DNA from 4 places in the Kitasatospora sp. NPDC127111 genome. Region 1 is predicted to be linked to each of the others. Evidence: riboswitches for the same ligand, from Rfam matches in the RefSeq annotation. Region 1 holds a riboswitch; each other region holds the start of a gene.
The links. Region 1 has a riboswitch for cyclic di-AMP ahead of ACFVHB_RS20985 (transglycosylase family protein). Riboswitches for the same ligand answer to the same signal wherever they lie in the genome.

Region 1 (4,775 bases):
CGGCCCCCCGATGGCGAAGGCGCGGCCGGTCAGACCGCCAGGTGGTCGAACTCCCCGTCCTTGGCCCCCAGCAGCAGCGCCGCGATCTCGGCCCGGGTGTAGATCAGCGCCGGACCGTCCGGGAAGCGCGAGTTGCGCATCGCCACCTCGCCCCCCGGGAGGGCGGCGAACTCGACGCAGTTGCCCTGAGAGTTGCTGTGCAGGCTCTTCTGCCAGACCACGTCCTTGAGGTCCGCAGCCGCCATCCCGTTGTACGGGCCGCCCGTGTCGTAACTGTCGTGCATAGAAATCTCCCGAAGAGCTCCGGAGTGGTCGTCCAGCTCAGCGCCCCGGCCCTCAGCCGAACGAAAGGGGCCGGCCCCGTACCGGCCCGGCACAACGCCTCACTTGACGTGATGATAGCTCCAGTGCACGTGCATCAGCACGGGACGTTGCAGGTGCACGGGTCGTTCGCCGCCAAACCGCAACTCTTCACGACTCGGACACCTGACGGTACGCAAGCGGACAAAGCCGACCGAACCGGCAGGTCCGCGATAACGGCCCGTAGGCGACCCCCCGCTGAATGTTGATCTTCGAACGCCGGGAGTCGCGCCGCCGTGACCCTCCGTCAGACGACGCCCGGCCTGTGAGACATCTCACGCGGGACGCGTGCAACGCGCCAGTCTGTTCGACACGTTGAAGAAGCTGTTTCGGCCACGCGGAGATTTGGCAGAATTTGTCCGGTTTTCGGGCGGGCCACCCACCCCGGTTCGGTAGCCGACTTAAGGCCGGGCGGCCCGATGTCCTACGATCTCCGCCATGAGCACCGCAGCCATCCCGGGCGCGCCACTGCCCGTCCGCACCCCAGGCTCCCGTGCGCGGGGGCGCCACCGCCGCCCCGAGCGCCCCGAGATCCCGGCCGGATCCCCGGCCCTGGTGCTCGCGGTGCCCGCGCCCGCCGGGCCCGAGTCCCGCTCCGTCGTCGAGGAACTGCTCTCGATCGTACGCAGCGAACAGAACGGCGTGCAGACGGCGGCCGGCTACCTCCCGGGCGACGAGACCGAGGGCGCCTCCGCCGGTGACGAGCACACCGTCGCCGAGCTGCTCGCGCACGCCGCCGAGGCCGGCCTGCCCGCGCCGGTCGTGGTCCCGCTGGTCCCCGGACCGCACGGCTTCCTGGCCGGGCTGCACGAGCTCGCCGCCGAGTACGGCGCGCTGGTGACCGACGCGCTGGGCCCGCACCCGCTGCTGGCCGAGGCCGTCCACGTCCGCCTCTCCGAGGCCGGGCTGGCCCGGGCCGACCGCGCCCGCCTGTTCGCCATCGCCACGGCCGCGGACGGCGTCGTGCTCACCACCGTCGGCGGCCAGGACGCGGCCGACGCCGCCGGCATCACCGGCATGCTGCTGGCCGCCCGGCTCGCCGTGCCGGTCGTCGCCGCCGCGCTCGACGTGCCCGGCTCGGTGGCCGACGCCGTCGCCCACCTCAAGGAGATGGGCTCCCAGAACCCGGCGCTGGCCCCGCTGGTGATCGGCCCCGAGGCCGACTCCGAGCTGCTCGCCACCGCCGCCGAGGAGAGCGGCTGCCCGTCGGCCGCGCCGCTGGGCGCGTACCCGGCCGTGGGCCAGCTGATCGCCTCCACCTACCTGGCCGTGCTGCCGGCCGTCGACCCCGGGGCGCAGGCCGAGGAGGCCGCCGCCGAGGAGGGCGCCGGCGAGTCCGGCGGCGGGCGGCACGCCGCCCAGTAGCGGAGCCGCACCAGACCGTCCGAAGGGGCCCGGAACGCATCCGTTCCGGGCCCCTTCGCGCCGTCCGCGGGCCCTACCGCCCGGCGGGGCTTCCCGCTCTCCTTCGTCCCGGCGCGCGGGCCGACCCGGCGCAGGGCGGCGTGCCGGGCGTCGGCGTGCCGGGAGCCGGTGATGTGGACGGGGGCGCGGCCCTCGGCGCCGCCCTCGACCCGGACGTCGCGGGTCGGGTTGAGTGCCTCGGCGCCGACGGTGACGCCCCCTCCGGCGGAGACCCGCGGGTGGGCGTACCCGGGCGGCGCCTCCGGGGTGACGGTGGATCCGCTGACGGACCGGACGACGGCCGGGTCGTAGCGGGTGGAGGAGCCGCCATCGTTCGGCGGGCCGGTCGGGGGCGGTCGGGGTGACGGCCAGTTCGTCGCCCGGTCGCCAACCGGCGGGCGGGGCGGCCGGGCTGACGGTGGTGTCGCCGGAGCAGCTCGCCGGCCGCGCGGTTCCGGGCGGTTCCGGGCGGTGCGGACGGCGCCGTCCAGCCGCGGATAGCCGGCGCCGTGCCCCAGAGGCCGACGTCGGTGTCGGCCGCCTTCATGCCGTCGCCCTGGAACCGCTTCTCGTCGACGGACGGGAACCGCACGGTGTGCACGGCGGCGCCGTCGGGGGCGAGGGCCAGGCAGCCGCGGATCTCGACGTTGCCGGCCGAGGCGAGGGTGTGGGCGCGGTCGGCGGCGAAGAGCAGCGTGCCGCCGGGCTCGACCAGCAGGGAGGCGAGGCGACGGCGGTGTCGGTGTCGGTGTCGGTGTCGAGCACCAGCTCGTCGCTGATCCGCACGGCGCCCTGCGGGCCGGGCGCCCCAGCCGACCGCGGAGCGCCGCGAAGACCGCGCCGACGGCGAGCCAGCGCGGCATTGTGCGGTGTCTTACGGGAGTTCGGGATCCTTCGGGCGGGATGTCCGCTCTGCCAGGTTTTGCCCGGCGATGCGTTCCGCCGGCCCCGGCGGCCTCGCGACCGGCGGCCGGCTCCTCGTCCCTGGCCGTCGTCGCGCAGCCCTCCCCCCGGACGGCCGCGTCGGTCCCGGCCCCCTGAAGCACACGCAGGTGCGTTGGCCCCCAAGGGCGTTGCGCGAAATCGGTCATTTCTGATCATGATGGACAGCACTCCGCCAGGCCGTTCGCAAACCGTGACGAGCGTCACACATGTTTGCGGTTTGAACTTGAGTCTGCTTAACGTGCTCCCCGTTCGTGGCCACACGGACCCAGTTCATCCGCAACGCCGAGTCCTGCCGTCGGGTGCGCTGGCAGCGCAGAAACGCACCACGGCAGGAGCGGGGGAACCACAGGTAAGTCGCCCCGGACCGGTCCGCGTACCGGTTCAGGGCTAGGGGTGAAGCCGCGTCCACAGCGCGGCCGGGCAACTCCAGCCCGAATCCGACAGCTCACCTCGCAGGCGTGGGAGAGGACCGCATCTTCATGCTGCCCACCAACGGCACCCGCCTGTCCAGCCGTACCCGCCGCGCCATCGCCGCGCTCGGAGTCGCGGGTATCGGCCTCACCATCCCCTGCCTGACCACCACCACCGCCTCCGCCGCCTCGGTCGCCACCTGGGACAAGGTCGCCCAGTGCGAGAGCAGCGGCAACTGGAGCATCAACACCGGCAACGGCTTCTACGGCGGCCTGCAGTTCACCAACAGCACCTGGGCCGAGTTCGGCGGCACCGCGTACGCGGCCCGCGCCGACCTCGCCACCAAGGACCAGCAGATCGCGATCGCCGAGAAGGTGCTCGCGGTCCAGGGCCCCGGCGCCTGGCCGGTCTGCTCGGTCCAGGCCGGCCTGACCAAGGGCGGCACCCCGGCCGCCGTCGACACCGCCGCCAAGCCGGCCGCCCAGACGCCGGCCCCGGCCGCGGCCCCGGCCGCCAAGCCCGCCGCCCAGGCGCCCGCCCAGGCCGCGCCGAAGGCCGCCCAGGCCCCGTCCGCCGACTCCGCCAAGGGCACCTGGTCCCAGAACTGGCAGGACAAGGACCGGAACTGGGCCGACTACACCGTCGCCGAGGGCGACTGGCTCTCCGCCATCGCCGACAAGCACCACGTCCAGGGCGGCTGGGAGAAGCTCTACGAGCTCAACCGCGACGTCCTGACCCAGGGCGCCGACGTCATCTACCCGGGCCAGCACCTGCACCTCGGCGACCGCGCCCAGGGCACCGCGGAGCAGAAGTCGGACCAGCAGTTCGACTGGTTCAACCGCGGCTCCGGCCAGGGCTCCACCGCCGCCAAGCCGGCCGCGCAGACCCAGGCCGCCAAGCCCGCCGCCCAGGCGCAGGCCGAGGCGCCCGCCCAGGCCGCCACCGGCAGCATGGCCGCCGCGGTGTCCTTCGCCCTGTCGAAGGTCGGCCAGGCGTACGTCTACGGCGGCACCGGCAACGGCGGCTGGGACTGCTCCGGCCTGACCCAGGCCGCGCTGCGCGCCGCGGGCGTCTCCGTCCCGCGCGTCGCCGCCGACCAGGCCGCCGCCAGCACCCACGTCTCGCTGGACGCCCTCAAGCCGGGCGACCTGCTGTTCTGGTCCAACAACGGCCAGGACTCCGGCGTCTACCACGTCGCGCTCTACACCGGCGACGGCAAGTACGTCGAGGCCGCCAACCCGAGCGCGGGCGTGCGGGTCCAGACCATCGCCAACTTCGCGCCGGACTTCGCCGGCCGGGTCTGACCCCACCCGCCGGGCGCGCACCGGTGCGCCGGAGCCCCCGGGGAGCGTCTGGTCGCTCTCCCCGGGGGCTCCGGCCTGCCCGCACGCCGGGCCACGGCGCACACCGGCGGGCGGTCCGGTCATGGTCAAATCGGCGCGCAGCGGGCATCCTGCTGCTTCGCACCCGAGAAGGAGTCCCCATGGCCCAGATCACCGTCACGCTCGACGCCAATCTCGCCATCGACGTGATGATGCTCTCCGGTACCAAGAACCCCCAGGACGCCGTCGAGCTGGTCCTGCGCGACTACCTGGCCCGGGGCCGGCGCACCGAGACCACGACCGGCGAGGCCGCCGACGGGCAGCGGCTCGACC
Region 2 (4,775 bases), on a different contig from region 1:
TCGGCTCCTCCGCGATGCCGCACAAGATGAACACCCGCTCCTGCGAGCGCGTCAACGGCCTGGCCGTCATCCTGCGCGGCTACGCGTCGATGACCGCCGAGCTGGGCGGCGACCAGTGGAACGAGGGCGACGTCTCCTGCTCGGTGGTCCGCCGGGTCGCGCTGCCGGACGCGTTCTTCGCCTTCGACGGCCTCCTGGAGACCTTCCTGACCGTGCTCGACGAGTTCGGCGCCTTCCCCGCCGTGATCGAGGCCGAGCTGGACCGCTACCTGCCGTTCCTGGCCACCACCAAGGTGCTGATGGGCGCGGTGCGCGCGGGCGTCGGCCGGGAGACCGGGCACGAGGTCATCAAGGAGCACGCCGTCGCCTCGGCGCTGGCGATGCGGGCCGGCGCGCGGGAGAACGAGCTGCTGGACCGCCTCGCCAACGACGAGCGGATCCCGCTGGACCGGGCCGCGCTGGACGCGCTGCTGGCCGACAAGCTCTCCTTCACCGGTGCGGCCGGTGCCCAGGTCGCCGAGGTGGTCCGCCGGGTCGAGGCCGTCGCCGCCGCCTACCCGGAGGCGGCCAAGTACGCCCCGGGCGACATCCTCTGACGCTCGACCGGCTCTACGAGGGCCCCGCCGCCGTTCCGGTGGCGGGGCCCTCCGTCGTCCGGCCGGAGGCGCCGTCGGTGGTGAGGTGGCCGGGGTCCAGCGGCGGGGCGTTGGTGCCGCAGGCGTAGCGGCAGTCCGGCTCGGCGACCGGGTGGTCCTCGGCCGTCAGGACGTTGCCGCGGACGGTGGCGAACGCGGTCAGCCCGCCGGTGACGAGCAGCCCGGCGCAGATCAGCATCGCGGTCCGGAAGGCGGAGTCCACCGCGGCGGGCACCCGGTAGTCGTCACCGCTGAGGCCGGCCAGCGCGGGCAGCGCGGCGACCGCCAGCAGGCCGGCCGCGCGGGCGGCGGCGTTGTTCACCCCGCTGGCGATGCCCGCGTGCCGCACCTCCACCGCCGCCAGCACCGTCGCGGTGAGCGGCGCCACCAGCAGCACCATCCCGCAGCCCATCACGGTGACGGCCGGCAGCACGTCCGTCCAGTACGAGGCGTCGGGGCCGATCCGCAGCATCAGCAGCACGCCGGCCGCGCAGAGCAGCGGGCCCACGGTGAGCGGCAGCCGCGGGCCGATCCGCTTGCCCAGCCGGCCGGCCCGGGCGGACAGCGCCAGCATCAGCACGGTGATCGGCACCAGGGCCAGCCCGGAGACCAGCGGGGAGAAGCCGGAGACGATCTGCAGCTGCACGACCAGCAGGAAGAAGACGCCACTGAAGGCCGCGTAGACGCAGAGGGTGACGAGGTTCACCGCGGTGAACAGCCGGGAGGAGAAGAGGCCCAGCGGCAGCATCGGCTCCGGGGTGCGGCGCTCGACCGCGACGAAGGCCGCGCCGAGCAGCAGCCCGGCCGCACCGGTCACCCAGACCCGGGCGGACAGTCCGTCACCGGCGGCGGTGAGGGCGTAGGTGATCGAACCGAGCGCCAGCGCGGCCAGGACCGCGCCGCGCACGTCGAACCGGCCGGTCGCGCTCTCGTCGCGGCTCTCCGGGACGTGGCGGGAGGCCACCACGACCACCAGTGCGGCCAGCGGGACGTTCAGCAGGAAGATCCACCGCCAGCCCGGGCCGTCCACCAGCCAGCCGCCGAGGAAGGGGCCGACCGCGGCCGCCACCCCGCCGAGGCCGGACCAGAGGCCGACCGCCGCCGAGCGGTCGTCCGGGTGGAACACCGCCTGGAGCATCGCCAGCGATCCGGGGGTCAGCAGCGCCCCGCCGACGCCCTGCACCGCGCGGGCGGCGACCAGCACCTCGATGGTGGGCGCGGCGGCGCAGGCCGCCGAGGCGGCGGCGAACCAGACCACGCCGAGCAGAAAGATCTTTCGCCGGCCGTAGCGGTCGCCGAGCGCGCCGCCGAGCAGGATCAGCCCGGCCAGGGTGAGCAGATAGGCGTTCAGCGTCCATTGCAGGGCGGCGAGCTCGGCGCCGAGGTCCTCGCCGATCCGGGGCAGGGCGACGTTGACCACGGTGCCGTCGAGCAACGCCATGCTGGATCCGAGCACCGTCGCCAGTAGTACCCAGCGGCCCTGCGCGGTGCCCAGGCGCAGGGTGCCGGCCTCGGGGGTGGCCACGGCCCGATCGTCCGCCCCCGGGCGCCACGTGACAAGGCTCACCGGGGGCGTGTCGGCGGATGGCTTTCCGTGGGCGAACGCATGCGGAGGGAAACCGAAATAGGCGGAGTGTCGCGGATCAGTGGCGCGCGGTTAATCGATTGTGCACGTACTGTGCAGCCGATCATCCGGAGCGTCACGGCCTTCCGGGGCTTTGTTGCGGGTTCAAGAGATCGACATTGCTTCACCCGGACGGATGGGTTTTAGTTCAGCGACCGCCCGGCGTCAGCCCGGGTGGCCACCGGGTGGAACGCCTAGTCCTGCCGCTGCCCGGTGGTACGAACTGAACTCTGTACGGCAGGAGCGGGGGACCCAAAGGTAAGTCGCCGGACCGGAATTCGCGGTCCGGCTTGGGGTGAAGCCGCGCATGCGGCCGGGCAACTCCAGCCCGAACCCGACAGCTCACCTCGCAGGCGTCGGAGAGGAAATCTTCCATGCCCGCTCACGCTCGCCGTCGCGTTTCCCTGCCCCGCGCCGCCCGCATCGGCATCGCCACCGCCGTCACCGGCGCCGCGTTCGCCCTCCCGCTGGTGACCACCATCACCGCCCAGGCCCACACCGCCCCGGCCGCGAAGCCCGCGCAGACCAGCACCTGGACCGGCGCCACCAGCGTCGACGCCGCTCCGGCCGCCGCCGCTCCGGCCGCTCCGGCCGCTGAGGCCGCCAAGCCGGCCGCCGCCCCGGTCGAGGAGAGCTACAAGGTCGTCAGCGGGGACTCCCTGTCGAAGATCGCCGCCGCGAAGAACGTCGAGGGTGGCTGGCACGCGCTGTACGACCACAACCGCTCGGTCGTCGGCGCCAACCCGAACCTGATCTTCCCGGGCCAGAAGCTGGCGCTGGGCACCAAGGCCGCCGCCGCTCCGGCCGCCGAGGCCGCCAAGCCGGCCGCCCCGGCCGCCAAGCCGCAGGCCTCGAACGACTCCGCGAAGCCGGCCGCCCCGGCGCCGAAGCCGGTCCAGGCCGCCAAGCCCGCGCAGGCCCCGGCCGCCAAGCCGGCCGCTCCGGCCGCGAAGCCGGCCGCTCCGGCCGCCACCCCGGCCCCGGCCGCCGTCGCCTCCACCTCCGGCTACGTCGCCCCGCTGGCCAACCCGAAGATGGGCACCGCCTACGGCGTCGCCGGTTCGATGTGGGCCTCCGGCCACCACACCGGCGTCGACTTCGTCGCCTCCACCGGCACCCCGCTGCGCGCCGTCGCGGCCGGCACCGTGGTGAAGGCCGGCAACGGCGGCGCCTACGGCAACGAGGTCGAGATCAAGCTCGCCGACGGCAAGTACGCCCAGTACGCGCACCTGTCCTCGATCGGCGTCACGGTCGGCCAGACCGTCACCGTCGGCCAGCAGATCGGCCTCTCCGGTGCGACCGGCAACGTGACCGGCCCGCACCTGCACTTCGAGATCCGCACCGGCTCGGAGTACGGCTCGGACATCGACCCGATCGCCTACCTCCGGGCGCACGGCGTCTCCCTCTGACGCCGGGTCCAGACTCCCGCCGGGTGCGGGGCGAACGACCTCCCGGGATGGTCATGTCGGGTGACCGCTCGACCGGGTGATCGACGCACCTTCGGCGGAACACGGGCGCGGGACACGCCCAGGCAGGCCGGCCCGGCTCGCGAAGCACTTCGCGGGCCGGGCCGGCCGCTGTCGTTCCCGGAGGCCGGCCGCTGTCGTTCCTGGAGGCCGGCCGCCGTCGTTCCGCGGAGCCGGCCGCCGTCGCTTCCGTGCCCCCCGGCGGGGTGGCGGAGCCCGGACCCCCGGCCGGTCCGGGGCGGTTTTCGTTCGGACGCGGTGGGTCACGAACCGAACAGAGCGTCAACTTCCTGCTGATGTTGCTTGACTACCTGTCCGTTGCGGGCCGGTTCGCCGTGCCCCGATGCTGTCGGGCAGTCATCGCCCGACCGGACCGGCGGGCGGCACAGGCACGGCAGGTGAAGGAGGCCGGATGGCCATCCAGAGCGGGGACGCGGTGGGCGGGGACGGCAGAGCCGGGGGCGGCGGCCAGGGCGGTGGGGGCACCGACGTGGTCAACCGGCTGAAGGCCGACTCGGTGGGGCTGGTGGGCGTGGTCTTCATGGCGATCGCCACCGCCGCGCCGATCACGGCGATGACCGGCAACCTGCCGATCATCGTCGGCCAGGGCAACGGCGTCGGCGCGCCCGCCGCGTACGTCTTCGCCACCGTGGTGCTCACCGTCTTCTCGGTGGGGTACGTCGCGATGGCCCGGCACATCACCGCGGCCGGCGCGTTCTACGGCTACATCTCGCACGGGCTCGGCCGGGTGGCCGGGATGGCCGCCGGGCTGCTGGCGGTGCTCGCGTACATCGTGTTCGAGGCCTCGATCATCGGCTTCTTCGCGTACTCGCTGCGCGGGCTGGTGAGTTCGCAGCTGGGCGTGGACCTGGCCTGGGGCTGGTACGCGCTGTTCGGGCTGCTGGCGATCGCGGTGATGGCCTGGTTCGACCTGCACCTGACCGCCAGGGTGCTGGGAATAGCGCTGGTGCTGGAGATCACCGTGCTGAGCGCGGTGTCGCTCGCGGTGCTGTTCAGCGGGGGCGGGCCGGACGGCTTCGCCGGCGAGGC
Region 3 (4,775 bases), on a different contig from region 1:
GATCACCAGGTCTCCCGGTCGCGCGTCGGAGAGGCTGACCCGCTGGCCGGCGTACGCCTGGGCCTGCGAGGTGCGCGGCAGGGTCACTCCGGCCTGCCGCCAGCTCCAGTACATCAGACCGGAGCAGTCGAACGCACGGGGCCCGGTGGATCCGTACACGTAGGGCGCGCCGATCATCTTCACGGCGGCGGCCAGGGCGGCGGCGCCGCGTTCGGAGGCGGGCGGAGTGGTGCCCAGGTCGAGCCGGTCGGTGCCGCGGGTGGCGCGCTGCTCGGCCTCGCGGGCGTCCTGGGCGGTCATCCGGGCCCGCTCGCCGGCGTCCAGGCTGTTGAGCAGCTTCTGCGCCGCGGCCAGCCGCTGCTGGATCTGCTGCTTGCCCTCGGCGAGCGCGCGGCGGGTCTGGTCCAGTTCGGCGAGTTTGACGGAGGTCTCGGCCCGGCGCTGGTCGAGCCGGCGCTGACGGGCCACCACCTCGTGCAGGGTGTCGTTCTGCCGCTCGGCCTCCTGGTCGAGGGAGCGGGCCCTGGAGAGGTAGCCCTCGGGGTCGGTGGAGAGCATCAGCTGGACGGTCCGGGCCAGGCCGCCGCCGCGGTATTCGGCGCCGGCCACGGTGGCGAGGTCGCCGCGCAGCTGGTTGAGCTCGTCCTGGGCGACGGCGACCTGCTGCTGCAGGGTGCCGGTCTCGTGCTGCAGCCGCTGCTGGGCGTCGAGCGCCGCGTTGTACTTCTCGGAGGCCTGCTCGGCCTCGTCGTAGAGCTGCTCGACCTGGGCCTTGACGTCCTTGCGGTTCGACGGCGCGTCCGGCGCGCCGGGGGCGGCCTGGGCGGTGCCGCCGGCCGCCATGCCCAGGACGGTGGTGGCCGCCGCGGTGAGCACCAGCGCACGGGCGAGAGCGTGCGCACCTGACAGCGGGGAACGGCGGTGCACGGCCATGCGACGGCGGCTCCAATCCTGCGGCCCGGCCCCGCCGCCGCACCGGGGCGGGCGGCTCTCCAGCGGGAGTCCGGTGGCAGACGTTAGCGAGTCCGGGCGAGCGAGTCCAAACCCCTCCCAACCCGAATATTCGCCCACCAATCGGACATCAGCCCGAGCCGCCGGAAAAGCCGCAGGCCCGGCCTCCCGCGAGGGAGACCGGGCCCGTGAGCGCCCGAGCGGGGATCAGACCCGCACGATGGAGGCCAGCGGCATGTTGGAGACGGCCTCGTAGCGGACCGACGCACCCGGCTTGGGAGCGTGCAGCACCTGGCCGTTGCCCGCGTAGATCCCGACGTGGTGGGCGTCGCTGTAGAAGATCAGCAGGTCGCCGGGCTGGGCCTGGGAGATGTCCGAGCCGATCCGGGTGCCGGCACCCGCCTGCTCCTGGGAGGTGCGCGGCAGCGACACGTCGACCTGGTTGAACGCCCAGACCATCAGGCCCGAGCAGTCGAAGGAGTTCGGGCCCGCGGCGCCGTAGACGTACGGGCTGCCGACCTTGGTGGCCGCGATGGACAGCGCGGCGGCGCCGCGCGAGCTGCCCGCGGCGACCGGCTTGGGGGCCGGCGTGGACGCCTGCGAACTGCCGCTGAGGTCGGTGCGGCCGCTGTCGCGCGAGGCGCGGTCGGCGTCCGCCTTCGCGGTGGCCGCGGCCTTGGCGGCGGCGTCCGCCTTCGCCTTCGCCTCGGCGGCGGCCTTCTCCTCGGCCGCGCGCATCGCCTGGCGCTCCTGCTCGGTCAGCGTGTTGAGCAGCTCCTGGGCCTTGGCCAGCTTGGCCTGGACCTCCTCCTTGGAGGCCTTCAGCTGCTGGGTGGTGGCCTCCAGCTCGCCGAGCTTGGCCTGGGCCTCGTTGCGGTCCTGGTCGAGCCTGCGCTGCTGCTCCTGGAGCTCCTTCAGCGCGCCGGACTGGGTGCTGCTCGCCTGGGTCAGGGCCCCGGCCTGGTTGAGGAAGTTGTCCGGGCTGGACGAGAGCATCAGCTGGACGGTCGACGATATGCCGCCGGTGCGGTACTGCTCGCCGGCGATCTCGGCGAGGCCGCCCTGCGCGTCGGTGACCGCGGCCTGCTGGCGGGCCACCTTGTCCTGCAGCTGGCCGACCTGCTTCTGCAGCTCCTGCTGCTTGGCCTGGGCGCCGTTGTACTTCTCGGTCGCCTGCTCGGCCTGCTCGTTGAGCTGGTCGACCTGCTCCTTGACCTGGTCCTTGGTCGGCGTCGGGTCGGCGTGGGCACCGGACTGCGCGGAGAGGGCGACGGCGGCGGCGGCGACGCCGGTCAGGATCGAGACCTTGGCGCGGCCGGCAGGCTTGGGACGACGATGGGACGCCACGAAGGCGGACTCCTTCTTCCAACGCCCGCCTACCGGGTGAGCTGACGGGTTCGGGCCGGAAGCTGCCCTACGACGCCTCACCGGCCGTTCCACCGGCCGACCTGGCGCCGATTCACCCCGGAGGAACGTGGTTCCCCGGCTCCGCTCCACAGCGCCCCCGACTGCTGGGCTCCCCGTCCGACAGGTCGTGCGACCCGTCCCGCTGCTTCACGAACTCGGCGGTAAACCACCGCCGCCACCCGGGCTGGGTGATCGACTGTGCGGTGGTTCGAGGCACGACCCTAGTAACAGAACCGTGATCCGTTCAAATCCTTGTCAGAAAAAAGACGGAAGAATAACCAAGTTCATTTGTGAATATGACCGGGCGTGATCGGTGCCGTACGCGGAGCTGATCGCTTGTCACCCTGCCGCCGGACACGCCGGCGCCACCCCGGCTCCGGGGTGGCGCGGATCACAGGGCCGGGACGCGGCCCGCGGGCGTGTCGGTCCGTCAGACCCGGCGGATGGTGTTGATCGGCATCGCGTCGGCCTTCATCACCTTGACCACGTCACCGGTGTGCGGCGCGTGCACCACCATGCCGTTGCCGATGTACATCCCGACGTGGCTGCGGTCGCTGCGGTAGATGATCAGGTCGCCGGGCTGGGCCTCGGCGAGCGAGGGCACCCGGGCGCCGACGTTGCCCTGCGCCTGCGAGGTGCGCGGCAGCGAGATGCCGGCCTTCCCGTACGCCCAGACCATCAGGCCGGAGCAGTCGAAGGTGCTCGGGCCGGTGGCGCCCCAGACGTACGGCGAGCCCTGCTTGCTCATCGCGTTGGACACGGCCGCACCGGCGTAGCCGCCGGCCTGCGGCAGGCTGCCCAGGTCGGCCCGCTCGGAGCCGCGCGAGGCCCGGTCCTCCTGCTGCTGCTGGGCGCGCAGGGCGGCCCGGTCGGCCGCGCTGAGCGAGTTCAGCAGGTCCTGGGCCTCCTTGAGCTTCTTGTTGACGTCCGCCTTGGCCTGGTTCAGGTCCTTGGTGGTGCTGTCCAGCGAGGCCAGGATGGCGGCCGCCTCGGCCTTCTGCTGGTCCAGCCGGCGCTGCTGGTCCTGGAGGCCCTTGAGCGCCTCGGTCTGGCTGGAGCTGGCCTGCTGGACGCTGGAGGCCTTGTCCAGGTAGCCGGACGGGTCGGAGGAGAGCATCAGCTGGACGGACGGGTCGATGCCGCCGCTGCGGTACTGCTCGCCGGCCACCGCCGCCAGCCCGCCCTGAAGCTGGGTCATCTGGTCCTGGCCGCGGGCCACCTGGTCCTGCAGTTGGTCCGCCTGCTTGCGCAGCTGGTCCGCCCGCTCCTTGGCGCCGTTGTACTTCTCGGTCGCCTGCTCCGCCTCTTCCTGCAGCTGGTCGATCTGCGCCTTCACGTCGTCCTTCTTGGGGGACGGACTCGGTGCGGCGTGCGCGGCGACCTGGGCGGAGAGGGCGACCGCGGTCGCAGCGGCAGCGGTGAGCACGGAGACCCGCGCGCGGCTCGGCTGCTTGGGACGGCGGTGGGAGGCCAAGGGACCGGCTCCTTCTTCCAACGGACTCACCCGATCGGGTGAGAATCCGGAAAATAGGTTTGACGCCAGACCCTAGTGAAGATCCAGGCTTTCCGCCACTCCCCCGATGGCGTGAACTCCAGCCCGACGCCATGACTTCACGGAATCCCCACATCACCGCGAACCGGGCGCTGACCAGGTGTCACGCCGGTCCGGGCGGGGTTCGCGACAGCCTACGGCCGCGCCAGCCGGTTGAGCAGCAGCACCGAGGCGACGGGGCGCGCGCCCGCCTTCCGCACGCCCTCCGCGACCTCCCGGTCGGTGGAGACCACCACCACCGGCCGGCCCTGCGGCTCGGCCCGCACCAGGCGTCTGATCAGCTCGTCCGCCGTCTCCCCGGTCCGGCTGAACCGCACCCGGACCCCGCGCGGCGGCGCCATGATCACCGGCACGTCCAGGTCCTGCCCGTCGAACACACAGGTGACCTCCGCCTGGGTGCGCTGGGCCAGCATCGCCAGCCCGCCCAGCAGCCGGATCCGCTGCTGCTCCAGCGGCAGCGTCGGGTAGCCGGTCTTGGTCACGTTGTAGCCGTCCACCACCAGGTGGACCTGCGGGATCGCCAGCAGCTGGTCCAGCAGCGCCGGATCGTCCTCGGCCAGCCCGCGCCGGGCCACGTCGTGCGGCGAGGCCGCGCCCGGCACCACCGCCTCCACCAGGTCGGCCGGCCGGATCTGCGAGACCGGCAGCGCCAGCTCCCGCTGCAGGCCCTGCGCCGACTGCAGCACGGTGTCCAGCAGCAGCCGCAGCCGCATGTCCTCGACGCTGCGCCCCTCGCGGGCCGAACGGCGGCCCTGCTCGGCGGCGTTCTCCAGCTCGGAGATCCGGTGCCGGAGCCGGCGCGCCTCGCTCTCCGCCGCGCCGCGCTCGGCGGCGGCCTGCGCCTTCAGTGCCTCCAGTTCGGCGG
Region 4 (4,775 bases), on a different contig from region 1:
GACCGCGCGGGCGGCGTGGATCGCCTCCGACCCGTCGAGGCCGTACGCGCGCAGCACCGCGATGATCACGCCGACCAGCCGGGTCGCCGCCCGGGTGAGCTCGTCGTCCGGCTGCGGGGCCTGGGGGAGCGCGTTGTAGCGGTGCGGGTACTCGGTGGCGTAGCCGTGGTAGGCGCGCAGCACGGCGGCGACGGCGTCGTCCCCGCCGCGGCCGAGGGCGGCCCCGGCGAGCCGGTCGGCGAGCTCCTCGGTGACCCGGACGGCGACCAGCCGGCGCAGTTCGGCCAGCCCGCCGCTCACGTGCTTGTACAGCGAGGGAGTGGCCACTCCGGCCCGCGCGGCGACGGCGGCCAGGGTGAGGGCCTCGGGGCCCTGCTCGTCGATGAGGGCGAGGGCGTGGCCGACGACCTGCTCGGGGGTGAGTCCTACGCGGGGCATGGGGGTTCTCCGTGGTTGCGGCGGCGGTGGCGGCGGCGCGTGGCCGGCGCGTGGGCCGGTGGGTGGGCGTGGGCCGGCGCGTGGGTGGTGCGTGGGCGGCCGGTGCGCGGGCGGGGTTCAGGCCAGCTCGGCGAGGAACGTCAGCAGCGCGTCGGCGGTGGCCCGCGGGTGGTCGGCCATCGGGTAGTGGCCCGCTCCCTCGATCATCACCTTGCGGGCGCGCAGCGCGGCGGCCTGCCGGTCGGCGACCAGCTCCGGCCGGGGGAAGTCGGGGTCCTTGCCGCCCATCACGACCAGGGCCGGGCAGCGCACGGCCGCGGTCCAGCCGGCGGGCGCGGAGTCACCGCGGACGTAGCCGCGGGTCGCGGTCCTGCGCCCGGGCGTGCGCATCGCGGCGACCAGCCCGTCCACGTACGCGTCGAGGTCGGCCGGCTTGGCGGTCGGGTAGGCCATCCTGCGGTGGTAGAGGCCCCAGAACGCGGGCGAGTGCACCAGCAGCGTGCCCATCACGGCGAACATCGCGCGCTGCAGGGCGGTCGGCGGCAGGTTCTCCACGAAGGCGTCCAGCAGGACGATCCCGGCGACCCGCTCGGGGGCGTCCCCGGCGGCCTTGACCACGGTGGCGCCGGTGTACGAGTTGCCGGCCAGGACGGCGCGCTCGATGCCGAGGTGGTCGAGCAGGGCGAGGACGTCGGTGGCGATCGCGGCCGGCGAGTAGTCGTCCCAGACGATCGAGGACTCGCCGAAGCCGCGCAGGTCCATGGTGATCACCCGGCGGCCGGCCGCGGTCAGCAGCGGGCGCAGGTGCCGGTAGGCGGCCCGGCTGTCCAGCATCCCGGGGAGCAGGACGACGGGGACGCCCTCGCCCTGCTCGGTGTCGTCGTAGGCGAGCCGGCCGCCGGTGACGTCGAGGTACTGGGTGGTGGGGGCGGTGGTGCCGGACATGGGGGCCTCCTGGGTCCGCCGGGCTCGGGTGTCGGCGGTGCTGCCGACACCCACAAAGCTAAGGCTAATAGCCTTAGCCGTCAAGCTATTGGCAGAAGCTGAAGGCGGCCCCGGTCCGGGCGGCCGGTCAGACGCCGTCCACCTTGAACGGGTCGTGCTCGGTCAGCAGCTTCTCCAGCCGGGCCTGGTCGACCCGGGTGACGATCTCGCTGGTCTCCTGCCGGTCGCGGATCACCTTGGCCAGGGTGAACGAGGAGGTGACGGTGTAGAGCAGGCCGATCCCGAGGAAGGCCCGGGTCCAGCCGCCCACCGGGAGGTAGGCGATCCCGACCGCGAGGGCGGTGCCCGAGATCGCGAAGGAGAGCACGGCCTGGACGAAGTACGCGGCCGTGGTGCGTGACTGCATCGGTGCGTTCATGGCGCCAGGATGGTCGCGCCAGCCGGGCCGCACATGAGTAGGAGTACTCAGAACGACGGTCGTTCGTTGACGTCCCATCACGTTCGGTAGTGTGAGTTGTCGTCAATCGCCCCAAAACGCCCATCGGGTCGCGTAAGGTCCGTGCTGGCCCCGCTCGTCCCGGACGGACGGCTTGGAATCAGGGGCTCCTAGGATTAACGTTTGATAACGCAGCGCGGTCCGCAACGCCGTACCCAGACGGCACCGTGCGCCGTCGCCTAATCCCGCCGGCCGGCCTCCGGGCAGGCCAGGGAGCCGGGGAACCACGTTCCTTGGGGTGAATCGGCCGGGCCCAGGCCCAGCCGTAGGAGACCTTCCTGCTCCGAACCCGTCAGCTAACCCGGTAGGCGCGAAGGAAGGAAAGGAGCGCGCCTCCGTGGCGTCGACGCACTCTCCGGCACACCTGCCCGGCTCCGCAGCCGGCACCCAGCTGCTCGAACCCTGGCCCGTGTACGGTGCCGGGCCCGGCGGGCCCGCCGACGAGGCCGCCCCGCAGGCCACCGAGACCAACCGGCACCGGATGCCGCGTCAGACCCGCGGGACCGCGCCGCTGCTCGGCGTCACCGCCGTCGCCGCCACCCTCGGCGCCACCGGCTTCGCCTCCGCGACCCCGGCCGCCGCGCCCGCCGTCGAGGCCCCCGACGAGGCCCCGGTCGCCCTCTCCGCCGACCCCGGCCTCGCGCTCGCCGCCCGGATCCAGCAGCAGGCCGACAGCCAGCGCACCGCCGCCGAGGAGACCGCCCGCCTCCAGGCCGCCAAGGAGGCCGAGGCCAAGCGCGCCGCCCAGCAGCAGGAGGCCAAGCGCGCCGCCGAGGAGGCCGAGAAGGCCAAGCTCGCCGCCCTCAACCTGCCGGTGCGCGACTACAACCTCTCCGCCCACTACGGCCAGAGCGCCTCCTACTGGGCCCACCTGCACACCGGTCTCGACTTCGCCGCCGACACCGGCACCCCGGTGTACGCGGTCGGCCAGGGCACCATCACCTCGGCCGGCTGGGCGGGCTCCTACGGCTACCGGATCGTCGAGACGCTGCCCGACGGCACCGAGATCTGGTACTGCCACCTCTCCTCGATCATCAAGGGCTCCGGCAAGGTCGTCCCCGGCCAGCAGCTCGGCAAGGTCGGCGCCACCGGCAACGTCACCGGCCCGCACCTGCACCTGGAGGTGCGCCCCGGCGGCGGCGCCCCGGTCGACCCGGAGACCTGGTTCGAGCAGCGCGGCATCACCCCCTGACAGCCCGCCCGGCCCCGGCCGTCACCCTCCGCGAGGGGCTCGGCGGCCGGGGCCGCGACGCTCACTCCGGCGGCAGCTGCGCCAGGTACGCGTCGATCTCCTCCTGGCCCGGCTCCGGCGCCAGGTCCGGGAACTCCGCCAGCAGCATCCTCGGCAGCCCCGGCACCGTCCACGCCCCGCACAGGTCCAGCGCCGCCTCGGCCGCCGCCTCCTCGAACGCGCCGAAATCCCCGGCCAGCTCGTCCGGCATCGGCCGGCCCAGCGCCGTCAGCTCCGCCAGGTTGCGGTAGCTGCGCCGCATCAGCCCCTGCTCCAGCAGCCGCCGGGCCCCGTCGGTGGCCATCCCCACGCTCAGCGTCCGGGCCGGACCCCAGCCCTCCTCGTCGAGCTCGTCCAGCCAGCCCGCCTCCGCCAGCGCCTCGAACCCGGCCCGCCGTTCCTCCCCGGACAGCTCCCGGAACGCCGTCAGCCACTCCCGCACCGCCGCCGCGTCCGCGACGTCCACGCCGTGCGCGTGCAGCAGCAGCGCGTACAGCCGGGGCCAGGTCACCAGATCGGCCCGGCGCAGCAGCCCGGCCGCCACCTCGCCCTGCCACTCGGCCTCGGCGTGCAGCCGCTCCTGCCGCTTGGCGTTCAGCCGCTTCACCGCCCGCTGGTGGTCGATCAGCAGCCGCACCGCCTCGCCGTACGCCAGCGGGTCCTGCTCCGGCGCGGGCTGCACGTACAGGTGGAGCCGCTCGTACAGCAACTGCTCCACCGCGTCCGAGGTCAGCTCCGGCCAGCCGTCGCGCATCCTGCCCTCGCCCAGCTCCAGCAGCGCCAGCACCGCCCGCAGCGGCTCCGCGGCCACCGGCGCCCGGCCCTCGGCCTCCGCCCAGGCGAGCAGTTCGGCGGCCTTGGTGCGCGGGGCGAGCCGCAGGTCTTCATCGTTCATGTCACGTACGGTAACCGCAAAGCCCGGGTAGGGTCGGCTGACATGGTCCCCGTCCGACTCACCGGCCCCCGCCTGGCCATCCGCGAGTTCCAGCACACCCCGGGCGACGTCGACGCGCTGCACGCGATCTTCGGCGACCCGGAGGCCACCCGCTACCTGCCCTTCGAACCGCGCGACCGGGAGGACTGCGCGGACCAGATCGAGCAGTACCTGGAGGAGGCGCTCCGCGAGGAACGGACGGTCTACCGGCTCGCCGTGACCCGGCGCGCCGACGCGGACGACCCGGCCGACGCCACCCCGATCGGCAACGCCGCCCTCACCCTCGGCGGCCGGGGCTCCGCCTCCCTCGGCTACGCCCTGCGCCCCGACACCTGGGGCAACGGCTACGCGGGCGAGATCACCGCACTGCTCTGCGACTTCGCGTTCGGCCCGCTCGGCCTGCACCGGCTGGCCGCCCTGGCCGACGTGGCGAACACGGCCTCCGCCCGGGTGCTGACCCGCGCCGGCTTCCAGCAGGAGGGCCGGGTGCGGCACGACGTGTACCGGGGCGGCGCCTGGCACGACGCCTTCCAGTACTCGCTGCTCGCCGACGAGTGGCCGGCCCGGCCCGGACAGGGGGGTTAACCCCACCCCCGGTCCGCCGGTGGCCCGGATGTCCGCCGGCCCGCGCCTTTGACAGCCTGGTGGAACCAGCCCGACCGGCACCGCCGCAGACCCGAGGACCGAGGCCCGGCCAATGAGCACCAGCCAGAGCACGCAGCGCGACGCGT

Region 2: linked by a shared signal. The riboswitch ahead of ACFVHB_RS17640 (peptidoglycan DD-metalloendopeptidase family protein) and the one ahead of ACFVHB_RS20985 (transglycosylase family protein) in region 1 are both predicted to bind cyclic di-AMP.
Region 3: linked by a shared signal. The riboswitch ahead of ACFVHB_RS31440 (NlpC/P60 family protein) and the one ahead of ACFVHB_RS20985 (transglycosylase family protein) in region 1 are both predicted to bind cyclic di-AMP.
Region 4: linked by a shared signal. The riboswitch ahead of ACFVHB_RS20430 (M23 family metallopeptidase) and the one ahead of ACFVHB_RS20985 (transglycosylase family protein) in region 1 are both predicted to bind cyclic di-AMP.

Annotation. Positions count from the first base shown of each region.
Region 1 is NZ_JBHXTG010000033.1:63,541-68,315, reverse strand. It holds gene ACFVHB_RS20995 (DUF397 domain-containing protein) at 30-284, opposite strand; gene ACFVHB_RS20990 (hypothetical protein) at 799-1,725, shown strand; cyclic di-AMP (ydaO/yuaA leader) riboswitch at 2,981-3,181, shown strand; gene ACFVHB_RS20985 (transglycosylase family protein) at 3,168-4,424, shown strand; gene ACFVHB_RS20980 (hypothetical protein) at 4,604-4,775, shown strand, end outside.
Region 2 is NZ_JBHXTG010000025.1:56,895-61,669, reverse strand. It holds gene purB (adenylosuccinate lyase) at 1-596, shown strand, start outside; gene ACFVHB_RS17645 (MFS transporter) at 610-2,160, opposite strand; cyclic di-AMP (ydaO/yuaA leader) riboswitch at 2,471-2,630, shown strand; gene ACFVHB_RS17640 (peptidoglycan DD-metalloendopeptidase family protein) at 2,634-3,668, shown strand; gene ACFVHB_RS17635 (APC family permease) at 4,138-4,775, shown strand, end outside.
Region 3 is NZ_JBHXTG010000069.1:9,822-14,596, forward strand. It holds gene ACFVHB_RS31435 (NlpC/P60 family protein) at 1-933, opposite strand, end outside; gene ACFVHB_RS31440 (NlpC/P60 family protein) at 1,159-2,298, opposite strand; cyclic di-AMP (ydaO/yuaA leader) riboswitch at 2,309-2,462, opposite strand; gene ACFVHB_RS31445 (NlpC/P60 family protein) at 2,789-3,832, opposite strand; gene ACFVHB_RS31450 (NYN domain-containing protein) at 4,045-4,775, opposite strand, start outside.
Region 4 is NZ_JBHXTG010000032.1:21,347-26,121, reverse strand. It holds gene ACFVHB_RS20445 (TetR/AcrR family transcriptional regulator) at 1-438, opposite strand, end outside; gene ACFVHB_RS20440 (alpha/beta fold hydrolase) at 556-1,383, opposite strand; gene ACFVHB_RS20435 (YiaA/YiaB family inner membrane protein) at 1,511-1,801, opposite strand; cyclic di-AMP (ydaO/yuaA leader) riboswitch at 2,046-2,204, shown strand; gene ACFVHB_RS20430 (M23 family metallopeptidase) at 2,217-3,071, shown strand; gene ACFVHB_RS20425 (hypothetical protein) at 3,133-4,005, opposite strand; gene ACFVHB_RS20420 (GNAT family N-acetyltransferase) at 4,048-4,629, shown strand; gene ACFVHB_RS20415 (sensor domain-containing protein) at 4,742-4,775, shown strand, end outside.